DNA from 3 places in the Actinokineospora sp. NPDC051303 genome. Region 3 is predicted to be linked to each of the others. Evidence: riboswitches for the same ligand, from Rfam matches in the RefSeq annotation. Region 3 holds a riboswitch; each other region holds the start of a gene.

Region 1 (7,408 bases), on a different contig from region 3:
CCTGGCCGTTTTGACAACTGAGTTATCCACATAGGACGGAGTTGTCCACAGGCGACGGAGACGCCTACCCACGGCCTTGATTCGTCCCTAGCGTTGGTGCTATGCCACAGATCAACGCCACTCGCGCAGCTCAGATGGACGCCGTCCTGGCCCGGTTGACCACCATCGCGGCCCGCCCCTGGGACGAGCCCCGACCCGAGTCGCAAAATCCGCGACAGCCTCCGGATATCGGTTTCTCCAGCGCGCCCGTTCGCCGCAGAGACCAGCCTGACCTCCTGCCAGGTCAAGAACCGCGGCCGGATTCCGAACGCCAGCAGACGCCAGCCGGGGCCATTCCGTGGCGGCGCTTCTTCACCCGCCCCGATCGAGACGTATCTGATCCATCTTTCTTGGCGCGGCCCACCAGTTCGCCTGATCCCGGATCACCGGATTCTGAGTCTCCTGAATCCGATCCCCGGGTCGAGCGAAGGTTCCCGTGGCGCCGTCCCACAGGCCATCTCATCCGCCGGTTCACCCCGCACAGCCCGCCTGATCGACGCCGGGTTCCGATTCCGCTCATCGCGGGCTTGACCGTGGTCGTCGCGGTGGTCGCCGGGTTTGTCGCTCTTTCCGACTCCCCGGTAAAAGAGGTGCCGCCCAATTTGGCCGCTGCCACCGTCGACCAGGCCAACCCAAGTCCGAGTGTCGCGGCCGAGGTTGTGGTCGACGTCGTCGGCAAGGTCGGGAGCCCAGGTATCCGGTCGCTCCCGGATGGGGCGCGGGTCGTGGACGCGCTCCGGGCCAGCGGCGGCGCCCTGCCCGGCGCCGACCTGAGCGCGCTCAACCTCGCCCGCAAACTCGCCGACGGTGAGCAGATCCACGTCGGCGTCCCCGCACCCGTCGATGCCCAGACCGAGCAACCGGGCGCGCTCGTCAACCTCAACTCGGCGTCCTTGGCGCAGCTGGACACCTTGCCCGGGGTGGGCAGCGTCACCGCCCAACGCATCCTCGACTGGCGCACGCGCCACGGCCAGTTCACCAAGGTCGACCAGCTCCATGAGATCGAGGGCATCGGCCCGGCCCGGTTCACGACCCTGCGCGATCTCGTCACGGTCCGATGAACCAGCCGCCACCCGACCCGAGACCGCACGACTGGCGGCTGTTGTCCGGCGCGCTGGCGGTGTGGCTGTCCGCGCTGCTGGGACTGCTCGTGCACTGGTCGCTGACGGTGGTCGTCGGCTGCCTCGCGGCTCTAGCCGGGGCCGCCCACACTCGACGCCGTGAGCGCCGCGGGCGCGAGTCCGCGCGCGATGGGCCCGTTCGGCTGGCCGCCGGTGTGCCGCTGTTCGTCTGCGGCGTGCTCGCCGTGTGGCCGGTCGCCGCGCGGATCCACGAGGCCGCGGCGGACCCGCTCCGGGCGGAGGCGGCCCGCGGCGCGGCGGCCCGTCTCCAGGTCGAGGTCGTCGAACGGCCCAAACCTGTGCGCGCGGCCGGATTCGGCGGCCTGCCGTCCGGGGTGCGCTCGGTCGTCGTGCCCGCCGTTGTGGCGCCCTCCGGGACCCGGATCCTGATTCTGGCCCCGGTGGACCGGTGGGCGGCATTGCTGCCCGGTCAGCGGGCCGTGGCCGAGGGCACGCTCGCCCCGGCGGAGGGCGGCACGCTCACCGTGGCCGTGCTTCGCGCCCGGGGGTCACCGGCGTCCGTCGGCGACGCGCCCGCCTGGCAACGGGCCGCCCACGCGCTCCGCGCGGGCCTCCGGCAGGCGTCGGGCGTGCTCGAACCCGAGTCCGCCGGGCTGCTGCCCGCGCTCGTCGTCGGTGACAAGGACGGCATGTCCACCACGGTCGAGGACGAGTTCCGCGTCGCCGGGATGTCCCATTTGCTGGCGGTCAGCGGGGCTAACCTCGCCATTGTCTGCGTCGCCGTTCTCTACCTGTTGCGGTTGGTCAGGATAGGGCCGCGAGGGTCGGCGGCCGGTGCGCTGTGCGCGCTCGTCGGATACGTGATCCTGGCCGGTCCGGAACCCAGTGTTCTGCGGGCCGGGGTCATGGGCGCGGTCGGCCTGCTCGCCCTCGCTCTCGGGCGGGAACGGTCCGCGTTGCCCGCCCTCGGAGCGGCGGTGATCGTGCTCGTCGTGCACGACCCGGCGATGGCCGTCGCCTTCGGGTTCGTGCTGTCGGTGCTGGCCACCGGTGCGCTGGTCCTGCTCGCGCCGAGGTGGACGCGGCGGCTCACGCGGCGTGGCGTTCCCCGGATCGTGGCCGAGGCGCTCGCCGTGCCCGCGGCGGCGCACCTGGTGACGGCGCCGGTCGTGGCCGGGATGAGCGGTCAGGTCAGCCTCGTCGCGGTGGCGGCGAACCTGGCCGCCGCTCCGGTCGTCGCGCCCGCGACGGTCCTCGGGGTGCTGGCCGCGTTGGTGATGCCGGTCCTGCCGTGGCTCGCGGAGTGGCTGGCGCGCCTTGCCGGTCCCGAAGTCGGGTGGCTGGTCGCGGTCGGCCGGACCGCGGCCGGGATGCCGGGAGCGGCCCTCGACTGGCCCGCGGGGTGGTGGGGCGGGGCGGCGCTGCTCCTGACAGCCGTCGGGTTGGCTGTGGCGATGCGGCGGCGCACGGCGCGGTTGGTGGTCGGGTTGGGGCTCACCGCTGTTCTGCTGGTGGTGATTCCGGTCCGGGTCATCGCTCCGGGCTGGCCGCCGTCCGGTTGGGCCGCGGTCGCGTGTGACGTCGGTCAAGGGGACGCGATCGCACTGTCCACAGCGGACCCTGACAGGGCGGTGCTGGTCGACACCGGCCCCGAATCGGCTCCGACACGCGAGTGCCTGGACCGGCTAGGGGTCGACCGGATTCCTCTGGTGATCCTCAGCCATCTGCACGCGGACCATGTGGGCGGCCTGTCGGCGGTCTTATCCGGCCACGCGGTCGGCGCTGTCGCGGTCGGTCCCGGGCGGGCGCCTGCGTGGGCCTGGCGGCAGGTGCGCGAGGAAGTGGCCGACGCCGGGGTCCCGCTCGTGCAGTTGACGGCTGGGCAGCGACTGAGCTGGCCGGGCCTTGCCGTGGAAGTCCTTGCCCCACAAACGAAGGAGGATGAGCCTGCCGAACCGGACGGCACACAGATCAACAACCGCTCGGTGGTGCTCCGGGCCACCACCCGGGCTGGACGGCTGCTGCTCACCGGGGACATCGAACTCGCCGCTCAGGCCGACCTGCTGACCGCGGGCGTCGACCTGTCCGCCGACATCGTCAAGGTCCCGCACCACGGAAGTCGATACACCGCGCCGGAGTTCCTCGCGGCCACCGGTGCGCGGGTGGCGTTGGTCAGTGTGGGCGCTGGCAACCGCTACGGCCATCCGAGCCCGCGCACGTTGGGAAGCCTTACCCAGAAAGGAGTTCTAATTGTCCGAACCGACACCGGAGGCGATTGCGCGGTAGTCGAGGACGGGGGGAGGCCCGCCGCGATGGTGCGCGGCGAGCCCAGATCCCCTCCTGGCCGCTGAATCTCGGCGGGCCAGCGGCTTCGCCACGCCACCGCCCTTGGCGCGGCCGGGAACGCTGCCGGGGAACTGAATCTCGCCGGGGAACCGAACCTGCTGGGTACTGAATCTTCCTGGGGACCTGAACCTGTTGGGGGTGCTGAATCCTGCTGGGGACCTGAACCTGCCGGGGAACTGAACCTGCCGGGAACTGAAACCTGCTGGGAACTGGGCCGGCTGGGCGCTGAACCCGATCCGATGGCTGAGAACTTCGGGCGGGTGATCGGCCGCGCCCTGACTCGTGGGCGACAAGGCGCTGTCCGGGGAGTTGGGCTGGGTGTGCGGTGTGTGGAACGGCAGTGGCCGCACCCCGCCCGGGGTGCGGCCACTGGACACGCGTCGTGGGTCAGCCGCGGCCGAGGACCTCGCGGACGGCGGCGGCGGTCGGCGGGATGGTGGCGCGCGGGCCGATGTGGTCCTGGACCGCGTCGAGGGTCTTGAGGCCGTCGCCGGTGATGAGGAGGACGGTTTCGGCGTCGGGGTCGATCTGGCCGCTCTCGATGAGCTTCTTCGCCGTGGCGACGGTCACGCCGCCTGCGGTCTCGGCGAAGATGCCCTCGGTGCGGGCCAGCAGGCGGATGCCCTCGACGACCTCGGCGTCGGTGACGTCCTCGACCGCGCCGCCCGTGCGGCGGACCGAGTCGAGCACGTACGGGCCGTCGGCGGGGGCGCCGATCGCCAGCGAGCGGGCGATGGTGTCCGGCTTGACCGGGCGGATCACGTCGTGGCCGGACTTGAACGCCGAGGAGACCGGGGAGCAGCCGGTGGCCTGCGCGCCGAACACGCGGTACGGCGTCGGCTCGACCAGGCCCAGCTCGCCCAGCTCGCGGAACGCCTTGTCGACCTTGGTCAGCTGGGAGCCGGACGCGACCGGCACCACGATCTGCCGCGGGAGCCGCCAGCCGAGCTGCTCGGCGACCTCGTAGCCCAGGGTCTTGGAGCCTTCCGCGTAGTACGGGCGGACGTTGACGTTCACGAACGCCCAGTTCTCGTGCTCGGCGGCCAGCTCGGTGGCGAGCCGGTTGACATCGTCGTAGTTGCCGTCGACGGCGATCAGCGCGCCGTCGTAGACCGCCGTGGTCAGGATCTTCGCCCGCTCCAGCGACGACGGGATCAGCACGACCGAGTCCCAGCCCGCGCGGGCCGCCGCCGCGGCGACCGCGTTGGCGAGGTTGCCGGTGGACGGGCAGGCCAGCACGCTGAAGCCGAGCTGGCGGGCGGCGGCGAGCGCGACCGCGACGACGCGGTCCTTGAACGAGTGCGTGGGGTTGCCGGTGTCGTCCTTGACCCACAGCGACTTCACGCCGAGCGCAGCGGCGAGGCGGTCGGCCTTGACCAGCCGGGTCATGCCCGGGTCGGTGTTGGGGTGGGCGGCGACGTCGCTGGGGACCGGCAGCAGCCCCCGGTAGCGCCAAATCGACTGGGGTCCCGCTTCGATGTCAGCCCGAGTGATGTTGCCGAACTCGTAGGCGACCTCAAGCGGGCCGAAACACTCGGCGCAGGCGAACTCGGCGGCGAGTGGGATCTGGTGGCCGCATTCGCGGCAGGAGAGCGCCCGGGCGGGGCCGAGGTCGTAAGCGCTGGTCTGCTGGACGTCAACGGTCGATGTCATCGCGAGGTATCTCCTCATCTATCCCGCTGCGCGGGTCGGAATTGGCACCGTGGTCGTCCGCCTCCTCGCGATGAGGAAGTGACGCGTAACGCCGGTTGCCGGGGCTTCTTCGGGCCGATCCCTCTGCCCCTCTGGATGAGCGGTATTCAGTTGTGGTCCGAGCGCGCCGAAGCGGGCCCGCGACTTGCCCGCCACGCTACGGCACCATGAACGCGATCGGCCAGTCCCCTGTCCAGTATTCGAGAGCGGAGCCTGTTCGTCTGCTCACTTGGGTGCGGCGCGGCCATGGGAGGATCGCGGGCGTGAACTCGCCCGCGGTCACGCCAGCCCCGCTGCAACTCGTGCTCGGGGAAGAGGAGTTGCTGGTCGAGCGCGCCATCCGCGCCGCGCTCGACACCGCCCGGCTCGCCGACCCCGCCGCCGACCTGACCCGGCTCCGGGTGGCTGATCTCACAGGCCCTGAGCTGGCCGAACTCGTCAGCCCCTCGCTGTTCGCCGAGGGGCGGGTGATCGTCCTCGACGCCGCCCACGAGGCGACCCAGGACATCGCGGCGCTGGTCGTGTCCTACGCCAAGGCGCCCGCGGACGGGATCGTGCTGGTCGTGGTGCACAACGGCGGCGGACGCAAGGCGGGCAAGGACATCGTGGCCGCTATGCGCAAGGCGGGCGCGGTGGTCACCGAGTGCGCCAAGATCACCAAAGCGTCGGAGCGGGAGGCGTTTGTCCGCAACGAGATCCGCCGGGCGGGCGGCAAGACCGATCCGGCCGCGGTGGCCGCGCTCATCGACTCCGTCGGCTCCGACCTGCGGGAACTCGCCGCGGCGGCGGGCCAGCTCGTCGCCGACACCGGGGGATCGGTGACCGAGGAGGCGGTCCGGCGGTACCACCGCGGGCGCGCCGACGTCACCGGGTTCGCCGTCGCCGAGAAGGCCGTGACGGGGGACCTGGCGGGGGCGATGGAGGCGCTGCGCTGGGCCATGAACCTCGGCGTTCCGCACGTCCTGGTCGCCGACGCGCTCGCCGACGCCGTGCGGACCGTGGCCAGGGTCGCTGGCGCGGGCCGCGCCGACCCGTTCCGGCTGGCAGGCGAGTTGGGGATGCCCGCGTGGAAGGTGAAGAAGGCGCTGGGCCAGGCCCGAGGCTGGAAGCCCGCGGGCCTCGCGGAGGCCATGCGCGTGGTGGCCGAGGTGAACGCCGACGTCAAGGGCGTCGCGGCGGACGCGGACTACGCCCTGGAACGGGCAGTGCTGCGACTCGCCCACGCGCACCGGCGAGACTGACCGCGTTCCTTCGCCTGCTCAGGGCGTTCACGCGGGGTGAGGTGGAAGCTGGGGCCGCTTTCGTGGGGCGCGGGCGTCAGTGGGGTGCGGTGCGGCTTTCCAGGATCTCGGCTCGCTTGGCGAGACGGTGGTGGCGGCGGATCTCCGCTTCTCGGAGGCGGCGCTCGTCTTCCGGGGTTTCGGGTAAGACCGGGGGGACGGCGCGCGGTTGGCCCGTCCTGTCCACCGCCACGAACACCAGGTAGGCCGTCGCCACCTGGGTCGGCGGGACGCCCGCCCGGTCCCACGGCTCGGCCAGGACCCGGACGCCGACCTCCATCGAGGAGCGGCCTGCCCAGTTGACCTGGGCGTGGGCGTGCACGAGGTCGCCGACCCGAACCGGGTGCAGGAAGGTCATGTCGTCCATCGCCGCGGTCACGGCGGGCCCGCCGGAATGGCGTTGGGCCACCGCGCCCGCCACGTCGTCGACCAGCTTCATGATGACGCCGCCGTGGACGGTGCCCAGGAGGTTGGTGTCCAGGGCGGTCATGATGTGCGAGAGCGAGGTCCTCGCCGCTGAGGTGGGTTTGGGCTCCAGGTCCATGCGACGAGTCTTATGCACACGGCAGCGGCGCCGCCCACCCGGAGGTGGACGGCGCCGCTGGCACGTGTGGGTGTGGGTCAGCCGAGCTTGTTGACCCGCAGCGCCATGGCCGACTTCTTGTTGGCGGCCTGGTTGGCGTGGATGACGCCCTTGCCCGCGGCCTTGTCGAGCTGGCGGCTCGCCACGGCCAACAGCTCCTGGGCCTTGGCCTTGTCGCCCGCCTCGGCGGCCTCGCGGAACTTGCGGATCGCGGTCTTGACCGAGGACTTGACGGACTTGTTGCGCAGGCGCGCCTTCTCGTTCGTCTTGATCCGCTTCATCTGGGACTTGATGTTGGCCATGCGTGTGCTCCTCGTGTCGAGTCCGGATCGGCGCGCCGCACTCACGGGACCGGAATCGGTCCCCTGGCCCTGCTGAGCAGGTCT
Region 2 (7,408 bases), on a different contig from region 3:
CAGCCGCGCGTCGTCGCGGTGGGCGAGACCGGGCTCGACTACTACTGGGACTACTCGCCGCCCGCCGCCCAGCAGGACGCGTTCCGCTGGCACATCGACCTGGCCAAGCGGGTCGGCAAGCCGCTGATGATCCACGACCGGGACGCGCACGCCGACATCCTCCAGATCCTCACCGAAGAGGGGTCACCCGAAACGGTTGTGTTCCACTGCTTTTCCGGTGATCTCGATTTCGCCCGAAGGTGTGTCGATCGCGGTTATGTCCTGTCCTTCGCGGGCCCGGTGACCTTCCGCAACGCCGCGCCGCTGCGCGAAGCCGCCGCGTTCGTTCCCCCGGGCCAGCTGCTCGTGGAGACCGATGCGCCCTATCTCACACCGCATCCCTTCCGCGGCAGGCCGAACGAGCCCTACTGCGTGGCCTACACCGTGCGAGACCTCGCTGACCTGCGCGGCGTCGGCGTCGCCGAGTTCGCCGCCGATGTCTCCGCCACCGCCGACCGGGTGTTTCGGTTGCGGGCCGTGACATCCGACCATTCGAGCGGTGATCGATTGCGATGAACGGGTGGCGGATTAGGCGACTTGGTGGTGTGACAGGACTCACGAGTTCGCCGGATGTGTTTGCGCAACCCCAGCCGTCTCGTTACTGTCCCGTGACCGTACGACTTTGGGGATCATGCCCCGAGTCAACCCGGAGCAAGTCAGTACACGTCGGGGTGGCTGGCTGCGGGTCGTCGGAACACACGAAAGCGCGAGACCGCGCCAAGCGGACGGAGGAGTGGATGTTCCCAGCGCGGCTGAGACCAATCCACGGCGTCCGCGGTGCGGATTTCCGCCTTCTGGAGGAATCGACCCTGTGAGCGGTAAACAGATCGGCGGTCTCGACCGCCCCCGGCACGACGGCTTCGCCGACACCGACTGGTTCAACCCGGTCAACTCGGGCACCGCGACCGGCACGGCCGTCCTGGACGACGACTTCCGGGCCTGGCGGTCCGAGTTCCCGGACTACGACTACGACGCCGGTTTCTCCGCGTCGCTGAGCATCACCGACCACGACGTCCGCCACGCGCTCGGCCCGCAGGCCGACGAGATCATGGCTTTCGCGGGCGTCGACGTCGACGAGTTGATCCGGCTCATCAACGCCGAGACCACTGTTCTCCCCGTGCTTCCCGCGCTGCCCGACGAGGTCAGCGGACCGAAGCGGCTCAAGGTCGAAGACGACAAGCCCGCGCCCGGCCTGATCACCGCCGTCAAGCGCTGGAAGTCCACCTTCCTCAAGGCCACCATCGCCGCGGTCCTGGTCACCCTGACCGGCGGCGGCGCGGCGGCCATCGCGATGAACAACACGGTGACCGTCGACGTCGACGGCCACACCCGCGAGGTCAACACCTACGCCGACACCGTGGGCGAGATCCTTGAGGAAGAGGGCATCGAGGTCGGCCAGCACGACTCGCTGAGCCCCTCCCCGTCCGCCGAGATCGGCGACGACGGCAAGATCGTCCTCCAGCGCGGCCGCCAACTCCAGCTCACCGTCGACGGCGAGCAGCGCGGCCACTGGGTCCGCGCCACCACCGTCGGCGAGGCCCTCCGCCAGGTCAACGCCCCCGTCGCGGGCGCCTGGATCTCCGCGGGCGACGACGCGCAGGTGCCCCTGGAGGGCATGGCCGTCGAGATCAAGACCCCGAAGAACGTCACCCTGTTCGACGGCGGCAACGCCCCCACCCAGCTGACCACCACCGCGGTCACCGTCCAGGAGTTGCTGGACGAGCACAACCTGGCCCTCGGCCCCCAGGACGCGGTCCTCCCCGGCGCCGACCTGAAACTCACCACCGGCGCCGAGATTCGCATCAGCCGCACCGGCGTGACAGTGATCAACCAGGCCGAGCCGGTCGAGCCCCCCCTCCAGACCGTCGAAGATCCGGAACTGGCCAAGGGCAAGGAACAGGTAGTCGACCCCGGCACCCCCGGCGAGCGCATCGCCACCTACCGCATCACCGAGAAAAACGGCAAGGTCGTCAAGCGCGAGGAAATCGGCTCCAAGGAAACCCGCGCCCCCCTGCCCAGGATCGTCAAGATCGGCACCAAGCAGCCCCCCCAGCCCCTGATCTCCGACGGCGCGGTGTGGGACCGTCTGGCCCAGTGCGAGGCCACCGGCAACTGGGCCATCAACACCGGCAACGGCTACTACGGCGGCCTCCAGTTCAACAAGAGCACCTGGGACGCCTACGGCGGCGACCAGTACGCCGCCTACCCCCACCAGGCCACCCGCGAACAACAAATAGCCATCGCCACCAAAGTCCGCGACGCCCGCGACGGTTACAGCGCCTGGCCGCACTGCTCCAGCAAACTCGGCCTCCCCCGCTAACCCACCCCCGAACCGCAGGCCCCACCACAAAGCTCGCCCCCCAAGCACCCGACCGTGCCCAGTGATCGCGAGTTATCCACAGGCAAGATCATTCTCACCTGAATTGTCACCCTGCCCCGGTAGACTGGAGCAGGGCCCGGCCCCCAGGGTGGGTGGGGTTTTTGTTGTGGGGCGTGGGGCGGCGAAAGCGGTCGTTGAGGTCGGTGGTTGGCGCTGTCGGGTGCTCCTTGTGGGGCCTGCTGGCCGGGAGCGCACCGCCGGTCTGGCAGGCCGAGCGGTCGCGTCCCGCCTATCAAGCCTGCCGGGGTTGGCCCGAGTGCTTGTCAGGAACGGGTTTGCCCCCGTCAGGTGCCCGATAGCAAGGGGCAGCACACCCGAGCGCCCGCCCCCTGCCCGTCGGCCCACCACCCCCGCGAGGCAGTGTCCAGGCCCACCCAGTGCTTGACGAGGTGGAGCAGAAAACCCGCTCTCCTGCCAGGCTGAACCCGGGCTCGCCAGGTTCTCGATGGCGCGGAGGCAGCGAACCCGCCGTCCTGCCAACCACACCCACCCCTGCCAGGCACTCGATGGCGCGGAACGAGCAACAGCGAACCAGCCCCCCACGAAGCCGAACCGACGCCCGCGAAGTGCTCGATGGGGTAGACCGAGCGGCGAACCCGCCCCCCACGAAGCCGCACCCGAGCCTGTCAGGTGCTCGATGGGGTGGAGTGGTTTCTTTGGGGGTGAAGGAAGATCCCTAAACTCGCCGTGGTCGTGGGGCCGAAGGCTCCCCACCCGTCTTTCCCACGACGGGATCTTCCTTCGTAGGGGCCCCAAAGAAACCACTCCACCCCATCGAGCAAACCCACCAACCCAGCCACCCCAGGAACCCAGAGCAACCCCACCAACCCCTCCGAAACCCCCCGCCCCGTACGCTCTGCCAGTGACTGGATCGGCGCTGCTTGGCCCTGCTGACGTGCGAAGGCTCGCCGCCGAGTTGGACGTCCGCCCAACCAAGAAGCTGGGCCAGAACTTCGTCCACGACCCCAACACAGTCCGCCGAATCGTCACCGCCGCGGCCCTGCAGCCCGACGACACCGTGCTCGAAGTAGGCCCAGGTCTGGGTTCCCTGACCCTCGCCCTACTCCCAGCCTGCGCCAACGTCGTGGCAGTGGAGATCGACCCAGTCCTAGCCGCCCGCCTCCCCGCGACCGTGCGAGACCGCGCCCCCGACCTAGCCGACCGCCTCACCGTCGTCACCGCGGACGCCATGCGCGTCACCGCCAGCGAACTCAACGAGCCGACCGCACTCGTCGCGAACCTGCCCTACAACGTCGCCGTCCCCGTCGTTCTGCACTTGCTCGCCGAGTTGCCTTCGCTGCGCACGGTGCTGGTCATGGTCCAAGCGGAGGTGGCCGACCGGATGGCCGCCGCGCCCGGTGGCAAGGTCTACGGAATCCCCAGCGTCAAGGTCGCCTGGTTCGCCGAAGCGCGCCGGGTGGCCACGATTTCCCGGTCGGTCTTCTGGCCGGTGCCCAACGTCGATTCGGCGCTGGTGTCGATGACCCGCCGTGAGTCTCCCGCGGCCGACCGGCAGGCGGTGTTCGCCGTTGTCGACGCCGCGTTCGCGCAGCGGCGCAAGACCCTGCGGGCCGCGCTGGCGGACTGGGCCGGGTCGGCGGCGCGGGCGGAGGCGGTGCTCGTCGCGGCCGGGGTCGACCCGGGGGAGCGGGGCGAGCAATTGTCGGTAGGGGAGTTCGTCCGAATCGCGCAAGCGGCTGCTCACCTGGCGTAAGCGAACCCCCAAACATTACTCCTGATGTGTGATGTGCGGAACGTCGGGCTCGATCTTCGGGGTCCGCGCTTGCTTTTGAGCAGCTTGGTCAGGTCTACTCTGTAAGCATTCCATCCCGAGCGGCTGAGAGACCTGGCTCGTTGACGCCGCAGCAACCACCCATCGTGGGCAGGTGCTACCGCCAGGAACGATGGAGGAGTGAGAGCGGATGCGGATCCTCACCACCCGACGGGTCATCGACCAGTGCAAGCGATCCGTCACCGCATGTCGTCTGATGCGCGTAGCAAGCTGACTTCGAGCAACACGTCTTCTTAACCCCCCTGTTCGTCAGTCCCGGATCGTCCCTTGTGGACGAAGCCGTCCTATCGGCCTGCCGTGCGCCGCGTTGGAGTAGATCGTGATCACCGTTGAGAACCTGAGCAAGTCCTTCCTGGGCGACACCGGCCCGGTCGTCGCGCTTGAGGACGTCACGTTGGACGTGCCCACGGGCACGATCACCGGCGTCGTCGGCCCGTCCGGCTCGGGCAAGTCGACCCTCGCCCGCCTCGTCGCCCTCCAAGAACGCCCCGACAGCGGCGTGATCAGGGTCGACGGTTTCAACACCGCCGCCCTCGACCCCCGCAGGCTCCGCGCCGCCCGCAGGCGCATCGGCGTCGTGCGCCACGGCGACCTGCTTCCGCAGCGCACCGCCGCGGGCAACATCGCCCTCCCCCTTGAGCAGGCGGGCGTCGACGGCCCGCAGCGCCGCGAGAAGGTCGGCGCCCTGCTCGACCTCATCGGCCTCACCGACAAGGCCGCCTTCTACCCCGACGCCCTCACCCCCGGCCAGCAGGCCAGGGTCGCGGTGGCCCGCGCCCTGGTCGGCGACCCGGGCCTGCTCCTCGCCGACGACCCCACCAAGGACCTGGACCCCGACGCCGAGGCGGGCGTCCTGACCGTCCTGGACCGCGCCCGCGCCGAGCTGGGCTCCACGGTCCTGGTGGTCACCGGCGACGCGGGCGTGGTCCGCCGCATCGCCGACGACGTGGCCCTTCTCGACGGCGGTCGCGTCCAGGAGAGCGGCCACCTGCTGTCGCTGGTGCAGGACCCCGACAGCCAGGTCGCCCAGACCCTGCTCCCCGCGATCGACGCCCCCAAGTCCGCCCAGGCCCGCCACGACCGCCTGGCGGAGGTGGTGCTCGTGGGCTTCGCCGCCGTCGGCGCCCTCCTCCCGGAGGCCACCACCCGCTTCGGCGCCACCATCGCCGTGGTCGGCGGCGGCCTGACCCGCATCGGCGAAACCCCAGTGGCCCGCTTCCTCCTGGGCGTCTCCGGCTCCCACGCCGACCAAGCCCTGGCCTGGATCGGCGAACGCGGCGGCCTGGTGCGCCAGCGCGCCACCGGCCCCCAGGGCATCGTCGCGGCCTGACCCGCGCGTGTGGTTCACCGCCCGCCCACCCCTGAGGTCGGGCGGGCGGTGAAGCCGTGCCGCGACGCCAGACCTCGGCAGGCACCCCCGCCAACCACTCGAACGCGCTCAAGATCGCGAGTTATCCACAGGCGCGGCGCACCCTCTTCCCCGCGCTGACCTGCGCCGATAGACTGGAGCAGGGCCCGGCCCCCAGGGCGGGTGGGGTTTGTTGTGGGGGCGGTGGGGGCGGCGAAAGAAGGGCTCTCGGGGCGGATTCGGGCGTTGTGCGCTTGGGTCGGTCCGATGGTTTCCCTGAGGAGAAGAAAAGTCGTCCGGCTGGCTCTGGCCGTAGGGTCCCGCCCGTCTTCCCGTGGGGGATCGTTCGCCGTAGTGGCCCAAAGAAACGAAGAGTCCCGGCCCACTAACAGGTGCCATCAGAGCACCCGCGGCCACGGCCGTAGGCTGGTCAGGTGCTCGCTGTCGTGCCTGCCCCGGTGACCGTTCGTGTGCCGTCCAAGGTGAACCTGCACCTCGCCGTGGGCGATGTGCGCCCGGACGGCTATCACGAGCTGTCCACCGTCTTCCAGGCGCTGTCGCTGACCGATGAGGTCACCGTGGCCGTCGCCGACGAGCCGGGGGTCGAGGTGCACGGCGAAGGGGCTGACGCGGTGCCCACCGGGGCGAGCAACCTGGCCTGGCGTGCCGTGCAGGAGCTGGCCCGGCACGTGGGTCGCGACGCGGACGAGCCCAAGGTCCGCATCGTCATCCGCAAGGGCATCCCGGTCGCCGGGGGCATGGCCGGTGGCAGCGCCGACGCCGCGGCCACTCTGGTGGGGTTGGCTTCGCTGTGGCGGCTGGACATCGGCCGTGACGAGCTGGCGCAGGTGGCCGGGCGGCTGGGCAGCGACGTGCCGTTCGTGCTGCACGGCGGCACCGCGTTGGGCACCGGCCGGGGTGAGCAGCTGGTGCCGGTGCTGGCCCGGCACACCTACCACTGGGTTCTGGCCTTCGACCGGCGCGGCCTGTCGACGCCCAAGGTCTACACCGAGCTTGACCGCCTCCGCGCCGAGGGCGACCCGCCGCGCATCGGCGAGGTCGAGCCCCTGCTGGCGGCCCTGGCCTCCGGCGACCCCCGCCAGCTTGCCCTGCTGTTGGGCAACGACCTGCAGCCCGCCGCCGTGTCGCTGCGCCCGGGCCTGCGCCGCACCCTGCGCGCGGGCGTCACCGCTGGCGCGCTCGCGGGCGTCGTCTCCGGCTCCGGCCCCACCTGCGCGTTCCTCTGCGAAGACGGCGACGCGGCCCTGCGCGTGGCGGCCGAGCTGTCCGGAGCAGGCGTCTGCCGCACCGTCCGCGTCGCCCACGGCCCAGTCCCCGGCGCCCGCGTGATCGGCGACGACACCCCCCGCTCGACACCCCCCGAGGTCCACGCCTAGCCACGTCAGGGCGACCGCACCCAGGTCGCACACCCGGACGTGCTGATCAATTCGCCCGCGTTGATCGTGATCGTGGACGGCCCCTTGTCGATCCCCAGGTCCAAGATGTCCGTGCCGTCACCGCTCTTGCGAGTCCACCTGCAGCCCACCAAATTCGTTCCGGAGGGGCCCGCCGACTTGTACTTGCCCGGCTGGACGTCGACGGCGACCTCGTGGGTGCCCTCACCGAACTCGGTTCGAGGCCCCGACGCGACAGGCGCCGCCGTTTCCTCGGGCGGTTCCGCGACGGTGACGGTCGTCGTGGAAACCTCGGGTGGTTCCGTGACGGTGACCGTCGTGGTGGACACCTCCGTCACCGTGGCCGCGGTGACGCTCTCCCGGGACGCGGACCCGACGACCGCGCCGACCGCGACGACCACGGCCAGGGCGACCGCTCCCGCCGTGGCCCACGG
Region 3 (7,408 bases):
CGCCCACGGCACGGCCACGTTTTCCGGCCGCACGGCGAGTTGCAGGTTCAGCGCCAACGGCGACAGCGCCGTGATCGCGACCGCCGCCGCTGCGGTCCAGCGGGTCAGGCCCATCCGGCGGGCGAGCAGCCACAGCAGCGCGCCGGTGGCCGTCGCGGCGAGCACCATCGGCTCGCGGACCGCGCTGAGCGCGGTGGCGTGTCGGATGAACGCGTCGGTGGCGGTGGTGTAGGCGGCGACCTGGAGCCAGGCTAGAGACGACACGAACGGGTCGAGCATGCGGTCGAGGGCGTCGACGGCGAAGACCTGGGCGAGGTGCCTGCCTTCGCCCGCCTGAGTGGGCGCGTCGCCCGCGGCCAGGCGGAGCAGCGCGGTGACGGCGGCCAGGGCGGCGGCGGGCAGCGCCCGCGCCCCGGCCTCGGCGGCATGCCAAACGCGCGGCGCGGGGAAATCCGCGCTCACATGGTGTGCGGACATAGGGGATGCCTGCTCTGCGGTCCCGAGAAACGGGAGCGAGCCGGTACCTCCTTCGATGGGTGATTCGGGAGGGTGGGGGTCGACCGCCGCGCGCTGCGGTCGACCCATGCTAAACCCGTAATCGGTCGTGTGCGCACTGTGACTTTCTGTGTCGCGAATGCTCTGTCTTACGAGTGACGTCGTCAGTGCCGGTTACCCCGATCAGGTCGTGGCGGGCCGCTGACCTGTGGGTCTTTTCCGTCGTCATCCTTGGCGCGGGCGCTCGCGATCCGGTGCAGCACTCGCACCCAAGGGGACCACCGCGCGGGTCGGGCGGGCGGGTGGCCGACGTGGGCGGCCGCGCGGTCGAGCAGGTCTTCGAGCAGGGCGTCGTGCATCCACCGGATGGCCAGGGGCCAGGTGACACGGCCGATGCCGTGCGATTCGGCGCGCAGGATGTGCCGCAGGACGCACGAGTCTGGCGAGGGGCCGTCGAGGATCAGGAAGGTGTGCGTCCCGCGCAGGCCCATCCCCGGCGTGAAGGTGAACTCGACCATCTTGCCCGGCTGGTAGGCGGTGCAGGTGTAGCCGACCGGGCCGTGCCCGCCGGTCGCGCCCGGCCCGAGCGGGGCGTCGAACAGCATCGGCGGCCAGTGGTCGACCGGCCACAGCGGGCTGTCCGCGCCCGCGATCCGGTCCAGCAGCGCGCCGACGCGCGCGGGAGCGACGGGCAGGGCGCGCTCATGCCGATTGTCGATCATCAGATCACCTTCCGTACGGAAGCGTATGGTTCACCCCGTACGCTAGCGTATGGATTCGTGGCAGCACAGCGTCGAACCCGAGAGGACTGGACCGAGATCGCGCTTTCCGCGCTCGCGGAAGGCGGACTCGCCGCGCTCGCGGTAGAACCGCTCGCGGCGCGGGTCGGCGCGACGAAAGGCAGCGTCTATTGGCATTTCGCCACGCGCGACGCGCTCGTGCAGGCCACCCTCGAACGGTGGGAGCGCGAGCACACCGAGGCGGTCATCGACCTCGCCGAAGCGGGTGAGACCCCCACCGAGCGACTGCGCATCCTCTTCGGCGCCGTGCTCTACCCGGAACAGGGGGCCGACGTGGAACTCGCGCTCCTGGCCTCGCTGAGCGATCCACTCGTCGCGGCTGCCGTCGCGCGGGTCGGCGAGCGGCGGGTGGAGTACCTCGCGACCCAGTTCGCCCAGCACGGCTTCGGCCGCGCCCAGGCCAGGCGGCGCGCGGTGATCGCCTACTCCGTCTACCTCGGACAGGCCCAGCTCAGCCGGGGCGCGCCGGAAACCCTGCCGCGGTCGGCCGCGGCCCGCCGGGCGCACGTGGCCGAAGTGCTGCGCGTGCTGCTGACCGAATCGGTGGACGCCTGATGGTGTTCCGGTTCGGGGTTCGGGTGAAACCGGGCGCGCGCCGCGCCGCCGTCGGCGGTCGGTGGCCCGGCCACAGCACTAGCGACGGCGACACGCTCGTCGTGGCGGTCGCCGCGCCCGCGGTGGAAGGCAAGGCGAACGAAGCGGTCCGCCGCGCGCTCGCCGACGCGTTCGGCGCGCGCCGCAACGACGTGCGGATCGTGGCCGGGGAACGGGGCAGGGACAAGGTGGTCGAACTGGACCCGGTGCCGCCGAATGCCGCGCGCACGCTGGCCCGATTGCTCGGCGACCAGCCGTGACCATTGCCTCACCCAGCGCGTGACCGGTTTGTCGAGTGCGCCCCCACCCGGTTGAAAGGGGACAATGCGCTCACAACACCAGGCGCTCGCACCATGCGGGCCGCCGCGCGGCCAGGAGGAGGTGGGATGGACGACCTGACCCTGGCGCTCGGTATCGGCGCGGCCGTTCTCCTGCTGGCCGTTCTCGCGGTGCGGGTGTCCGTCCGACTCGGACTGCCCTCGTTGCTGCTCTACCTCGGGATCGGTGTCCTGGTCGGCGAAGCGGGCCTGGGCATCGAGTTCGAGAACGCCGAGTTGACGCAGGCGCTCGGCTTGGCCGCCCTGGTCATGATCCTCACCGAGGGCGGCCTCACCACGCGCTGGGGTGAGGTGAAACCCGCGCTGTGGCCGGGAATCGCACTGTCCACAGTGGCGGTTGTGATCAGCGTCGGGCTGACCGCGGCCGGACTGCACTGGATTCTCGGCTTCGACTGGCGGCTCGCCCTGCTGTGGGGCGCGGTGCTCGCCTCCACCGACGCCGCCGCGGTGTTCAGCGTGCTGCGCAGGCTCTCGGTCACCCGGCGGCTGGTCGGCTCGCTTGAGCTGGAAAGCGGCATGAACGACGCGCCGAGCTACATCGCCGTCGTGCTGCTGGCCTCCACCGACCCGATCGGCTGGGGCCTGCCGCTGACCATGCTCTACGAACTCGGCGCTGGCGCGCTGATCGGCCTGGGGCTCGGCTGGCTCGGCACGCACGCGCTGCGCCGGGCCGCGCTCCCGGCGACCGGCCTCTACCCGCTGGCCACGGTCGCGGTGTGCGTGCTCGCTTTCGCCTGCGGGCAGGCCGCGCACGCCTCCGGGCTGCTCGCCACCTACATCGCCGGGCTGGTGCTGGGGAACTCGCGGCTGCCGCACCGGTCGGACACCGTGTCCTTCGCCGAGGGGATGGGCTGGCTGGCGCAGATCGGCCTGTTCGTCCTCTTGGGACTGTTCGCCTCGCCCTCGCGGCTGCTCGACGCGCTGGTGCCCGGACTGGTGGCCGGGGCGGTGATCACGCTGGTCGCCCGGCCGCTGTCGGTGCTGCTGTCCGTCACGCCGTTCCGCGTCCCCTGGCGAGAACAGGTGTTCCTGTCCTGGGCCGGGTTGCGCGGGGCGGTGCCCATCGTGCTGGCCATGATCCCGCTGTCGCAGGGCGTGCCCGGCGCGCAGCAACTGGTCGACGCCGTGTTCGTCCTGGTGATCGTGCTGACCCTGGTGCAGGGAAGCACTCTTGGCCTGCTGGCCAAGGCGCTCGGGCTCGACGCCGGGGCTCGCGCCAAGGAGGTCGAGGTCGACGCGGCGACCCTTGACGAGCTCAACGCCGAGCTGTTGCAGGTGACGATCCCGCAGGGCTCGAAGCTGCACGGCGTCTACCTGTCCGAGCTGCGCCTGCCCGTGGGCGCGACGGTGAGCCTGGTCGCGCGGGCCACGGGCGCGTTCACCCCAGGTGCCAACACTCGTTTGCAGGTTGGCGACCAAGTCCTGGTCGTCACCACCCAGGACGCCCGCGAGGCCACCGAGAACCGCATCCGCGCGGTCGACCGGGCAGGCCGCTACGCCCGCTGGAAAGGCGAGACCGGCGACGAGTGAGCCCGCTCTCACCTGGTGGGCTGCCGCTCGATCCTGAGCAGCGCGTCGGCTATGTTCTGCGGCAAGGTCACGAGCGCCAGCGTCAAACCCCGGTTTGCTGGCCGGCAACCCTCCTCCGCGGTGGGGTGCCCCGGGTGAGGACCTGGTCCTCCCGCGCGGTGCGGGACGGGCAAGCGCGGACCCCTCGCGGGTCCCCTGGACCTGGAGGTCAGCCCCCATGACGCTCGCTGTTCCCGCGGCCCGCACGCCCGAGACCGCCCCGGAGACGGCCGCTGTCGCCGTGCCGCCGGTGGTCGGCGCGCGACTGGTCGTCCCGCTGGTCGACGGCCGCCGCGTCGGCTACGCCAACCTCGACCACGCCGCCAGCGCGCCGTGTCTTGAAGCCGTGCGCGACGCGGTGGACGAGCTGCTGCCCTGGTACGCCAGCGTCCACCGCGGCGCGGGCTTCGCGTCGCAGGTCAGCACCAAGGTCTACGAGCAGGCCCGCGCGGTGCTGCGCCGGTTCGTCGGCGCCCGCCCGAGCGACGCGGTGGTGTTCACCCGCAACACCACCGACAGCCTCAACCTGCTGGCCAAGGCGCTGCCCAAGAACACCTCGGTGGTGCTGTTCGACACCGAGCACCACGCGGCGCTGCTGCCCTGGCGCGGCCCCCGGGTCCACCGGATCGAGACCCCGGCCAGCGCCGGTGACGCGGTGCTCGCCCTCGACGCCGCGCTTTCGGCCTGCGCGGTCGGCCCGCGCCTGGTCGTGCTCACCGCGGCGTCCAACGTCACCGGCGAAATCTGGCCGGTCGCCGCGCTGGCCGAGGTCGCGCGAAGGCACGGCGCCCGGATCGTGCTCGACGCCGCGCAGCTCGCCCCGCACCGGCCGATCGACATCCGCGCGCTCGACGTCGACTACGTGGCCCTCTCCGGGCACAAGCTCTACGCCCCCTTCGGCGCGGGCGCGCTGATCGGCCGCGCGGACTGGCTCAACGCCGCCGACCCCTACCTAGTCGGCGGGGGAGCGACCGCCCAGGTGGTCGACTGGGGCGACCGGCTCGGCGTGGCCTGGTCGAAGGTGCCCGAGCGGCACGAGGCTGGCTCGCCCAACGTCGTCGGCGCGCACGCGCTGGCCGTCGCCTGCGAGACGATCACCCGGCACGGCTGGGACGCGATCGTCGCGCACGAGCGCGCGCTGCTGCGCAGGCTGCGCTCGGGCCTGGCCACGGTGCCCGGCCTGCGCGGGCTGAGCCTGTTCGGACCTGAGCACGACCGGGTCGGCGTCGTCAGCTTCACCATCGACGGCGTCGAGGCGGGCCTGGCCGCCGCGGTCCTGTCGGCCGAGCACGGCATCGGCGTCCGCGACGGCGCGTTCTGCGCCCACATCGCCACCCGCAGGCTCCTGGGCCGCGTGGGCGCGGGGGAGCAGCGGGCGCTGCGGGTCAGCATCGGGCTGGGCACCACAACCGAGCACGTCGACCGGCTCGTGGCCGCGCTGCGGTCGCTGGTGACCGACGGACCCGCCGCCGACTACGTCCTCGTGGACGGCCGGTGGACGCCTGCCAACGACCCGCGCCCCCTGCCGCCGTTCCTGCGCGAGGTCTCCTGACCGGCCGCGCACGGCCACCATGGACAATGGGCCGGTGAGCACAGAACGTGGCGACGACCGCGGCACCGAGATCGAACACGCGGCGACCGAGCAGGAGGCCACGGCTGAGCAGGAGGCCACGGCCGAGCCGCCACCCCGGCGGGGCGCGCTGCTGCTGTCCACGGCCATGGTGGTCTTCGCGCTGGACCTGATCACCAAGATCATCGCCACCGCCACGCTGGAGGGCGAGCCCCCGGTCCGGGTACTCGGCGGCGCGGTCTACCTGCAACTGGTCCGCAACGCGGGCGCCGCGTTCTCCATGGCCACCGGCATGACCTGGCTGTTCACCCTGATCGCGGCCGGGGTCGTCGTCGCCATCGTGTGGATCATGCCCAAGCTGCGCTCGACGGGCTGGGCGCTGGGCTTGGGCCTGGTGCTCGCGGGCGCGCTGGGCAACCTCACCGACCGGATCTTCCGCGCGCCCGGGGTGTTTCAGGGGCACGTGGTCGACTTCATCTCCGTCTTCGCGCCCAACGGCGACTTCTTCCCGGTGTTCAACGTCGCCGACTCGGGCATCTCCATCGGCGGCGTCCTGATCGTGCTGATGGCGATCCTCGGCCGCGACTACGACGGCAGCACCACCCGCGACAAGGCCGGAGACGCTGCATGAGCAAGCCCGCGAGCGAATCATCGACCCAGTGCGCCCGCGTGCGGAGCCGCCGATCTTGTGGGGTGGCCGCATGAGCGAGCCTGCGAGCGAATCGTTGACACAGTGCGCCCGCGAGCGGAGCCACCGAACTTGTGAGGTGGCCGCATGAGCGAATCACGCACCCTGCCCGTGCCCGACGGCCTCGACGGCATGCGGGTCGACGCCGGGCTGTCCAAGCTGCTCGGCCTGTCCCGCACCATCGTGGCCGCGCTCGCCGAGTCCGGCGACGTCCTGGTCGACGGCAGGCCCGCGGGCAAATCCGACCGACTGCTCGCCGGGACCTGGCTGGAGGTCACCCTCCCCGAGCCCGACCGCCCGGTCGAGGTCCGCGCCATCGCCGTCGAAGGCATGGAGATCATCCACCAGGACGACGACGTGGTCGTGGTCGACAAGCCGGTGGGCGTCGCCGCCCACCCCAGCCCCGGGTGGACCGGGCCAACGGTCATCGGCGGCCTGGCCGCCGCGGGCATCCGGATCTCCACCTCCGGCGCCGCCGAGCGCCAAGGCGTGGTCCACCGCCTCGACGTCGGCACCACCGGGGTGATGGTGGTGGCCAAGAGCGAATACGCGTACACCGTGCTCAAACGCGCCTTCAAGGAGCGCACGGTCGAGAAGCGCTACCACGCGCTCGTCCAAGGCCACCCCGACCCGAGCGTCGGCACCATCGACGCGCCCATCGACCGGCACCCCCGCCACGACTACCGGTGGGCGGTCGTCGCGGGCGGCAAACCCAGCGTCACCCACTACGAGACGATCGAGGCGTTCCGGGCCGCGTCACTGCTTGACGTCAAACTGGAGACCGGGCGGACGCACCAGATCCGGGTCCACTTCTCCGCCCTCCGTCACCCTTGTGTCGGTGATCTGACCTACGGCGCCGATCCGAGCCTCGCCAAGCGCCTCGGCCTGGCCAGGCAGTGGCTGCACGCCCGCACGCTGGGGTTTCACCATCCCGACGACGGTCGGTGGGTGGAGTTCACCAGCGAGTATCCGGCCGATCTCGCTGGGGCGCTGGACACGCTCGCCGCCGATTACTGAGGTCCGTGCGGAGATCCTCGGCTAAGTTGGATTTGACTTGGCGACGGCTAGAGGCGGTGCTTATGAGCGGCACGGATAGACCGGACGAGGACACTGGCGGGTTCCTGGTGGATGGGGTCGCGCCTCAGGTCATCGGGGGCGGTGATACGGCTGAGGTCGCTTATGACCGGGAGCCGCCTACCAGTCCTATTCAGGCTCAGGCCGCGCCGCCGCCGTCTAAGAAGGGATGGCTGAGCAAGCTGTTCGGGCGGTAGTCGGGGCTTGCTCGGGGGCTTGGCTTGGTGGGGGTTGCTCGATGGGGTGGAGTGGTTTCTTCGGGGCCCCTACGAAGGAAGAT

The links. A riboswitch is a leader RNA that binds a small molecule or an ion and turns the genes downstream of it on or off. The one in region 3 is predicted to bind S-adenosylmethionine.
Region 1: another riboswitch for S-adenosylmethionine. It lies ahead of thrC (threonine synthase); the one in region 3 lies ahead of ACZ6SD_RS29715 (aminotransferase class V-fold PLP-dependent enzyme).
Region 2: another riboswitch for S-adenosylmethionine. It lies ahead of ACZ6SD_RS29310 (methionine ABC transporter ATP-binding protein); the one in region 3 lies ahead of ACZ6SD_RS29715 (aminotransferase class V-fold PLP-dependent enzyme).

Annotation. Positions count from the first base shown of each region.
Region 1 is NZ_JBVJIN010000009.1:72,605-80,012, forward strand. It holds gene ACZ6SD_RS09550 (DegV family protein) at 1-21, shown strand, start outside; gene ACZ6SD_RS09555 (ComEA family DNA-binding protein) at 573-1,100, shown strand; gene ACZ6SD_RS09560 (ComEC/Rec2 family competence protein) at 1,097-3,472, shown strand; gene thrC (threonine synthase) at 3,855-5,120, opposite strand; SAM riboswitch class I at 5,132-5,262, opposite strand; gene holA (DNA polymerase III subunit delta) at 5,423-6,400, shown strand; gene ACZ6SD_RS09575 (acyl-CoA thioesterase) at 6,477-6,983, opposite strand; gene rpsT (30S ribosomal protein S20) at 7,061-7,324, opposite strand.
Region 2 is NZ_JBVJIN010000063.1:8,639-16,046, forward strand. It holds gene ACZ6SD_RS29295 (TatD family hydrolase) at 1-555, shown strand, start outside; gene ACZ6SD_RS29300 (transglycosylase family protein) at 851-2,359, shown strand; gene rsmA (16S rRNA (adenine(1518)-N(6)/adenine(1519)-N(6))-dimethyltransferase RsmA) at 3,282-4,133, shown strand; SAM riboswitch class I at 4,241-4,330, shown strand; gene ACZ6SD_RS29310 (methionine ABC transporter ATP-binding protein) at 4,531-5,541, shown strand; gene ACZ6SD_RS29315 (4-(cytidine 5'-diphospho)-2-C-methyl-D-erythritol kinase) at 5,994-6,956, shown strand; gene ACZ6SD_RS29320 (hypothetical protein) at 6,962-7,408, opposite strand, start outside.
Region 3 is NZ_JBVJIN010000066.1:8,545-15,952, reverse strand. It holds gene ACZ6SD_RS29740 (hypothetical protein) at 1-477, opposite strand, end outside; gene ACZ6SD_RS29735 (SRPBCC family protein) at 660-1,217, opposite strand; gene ACZ6SD_RS29730 (TetR/AcrR family transcriptional regulator) at 1,275-1,850, shown strand; gene ACZ6SD_RS29725 (DUF167 domain-containing protein) at 1,850-2,149, shown strand; gene ACZ6SD_RS29720 (potassium/proton antiporter) at 2,276-3,757, shown strand; SAM riboswitch class IV at 3,823-3,939, shown strand; gene ACZ6SD_RS29715 (aminotransferase class V-fold PLP-dependent enzyme) at 3,975-5,348, shown strand; gene lspA (signal peptidase II) at 5,383-5,997, shown strand; gene ACZ6SD_RS29705 (RluA family pseudouridine synthase) at 6,142-7,071, shown strand.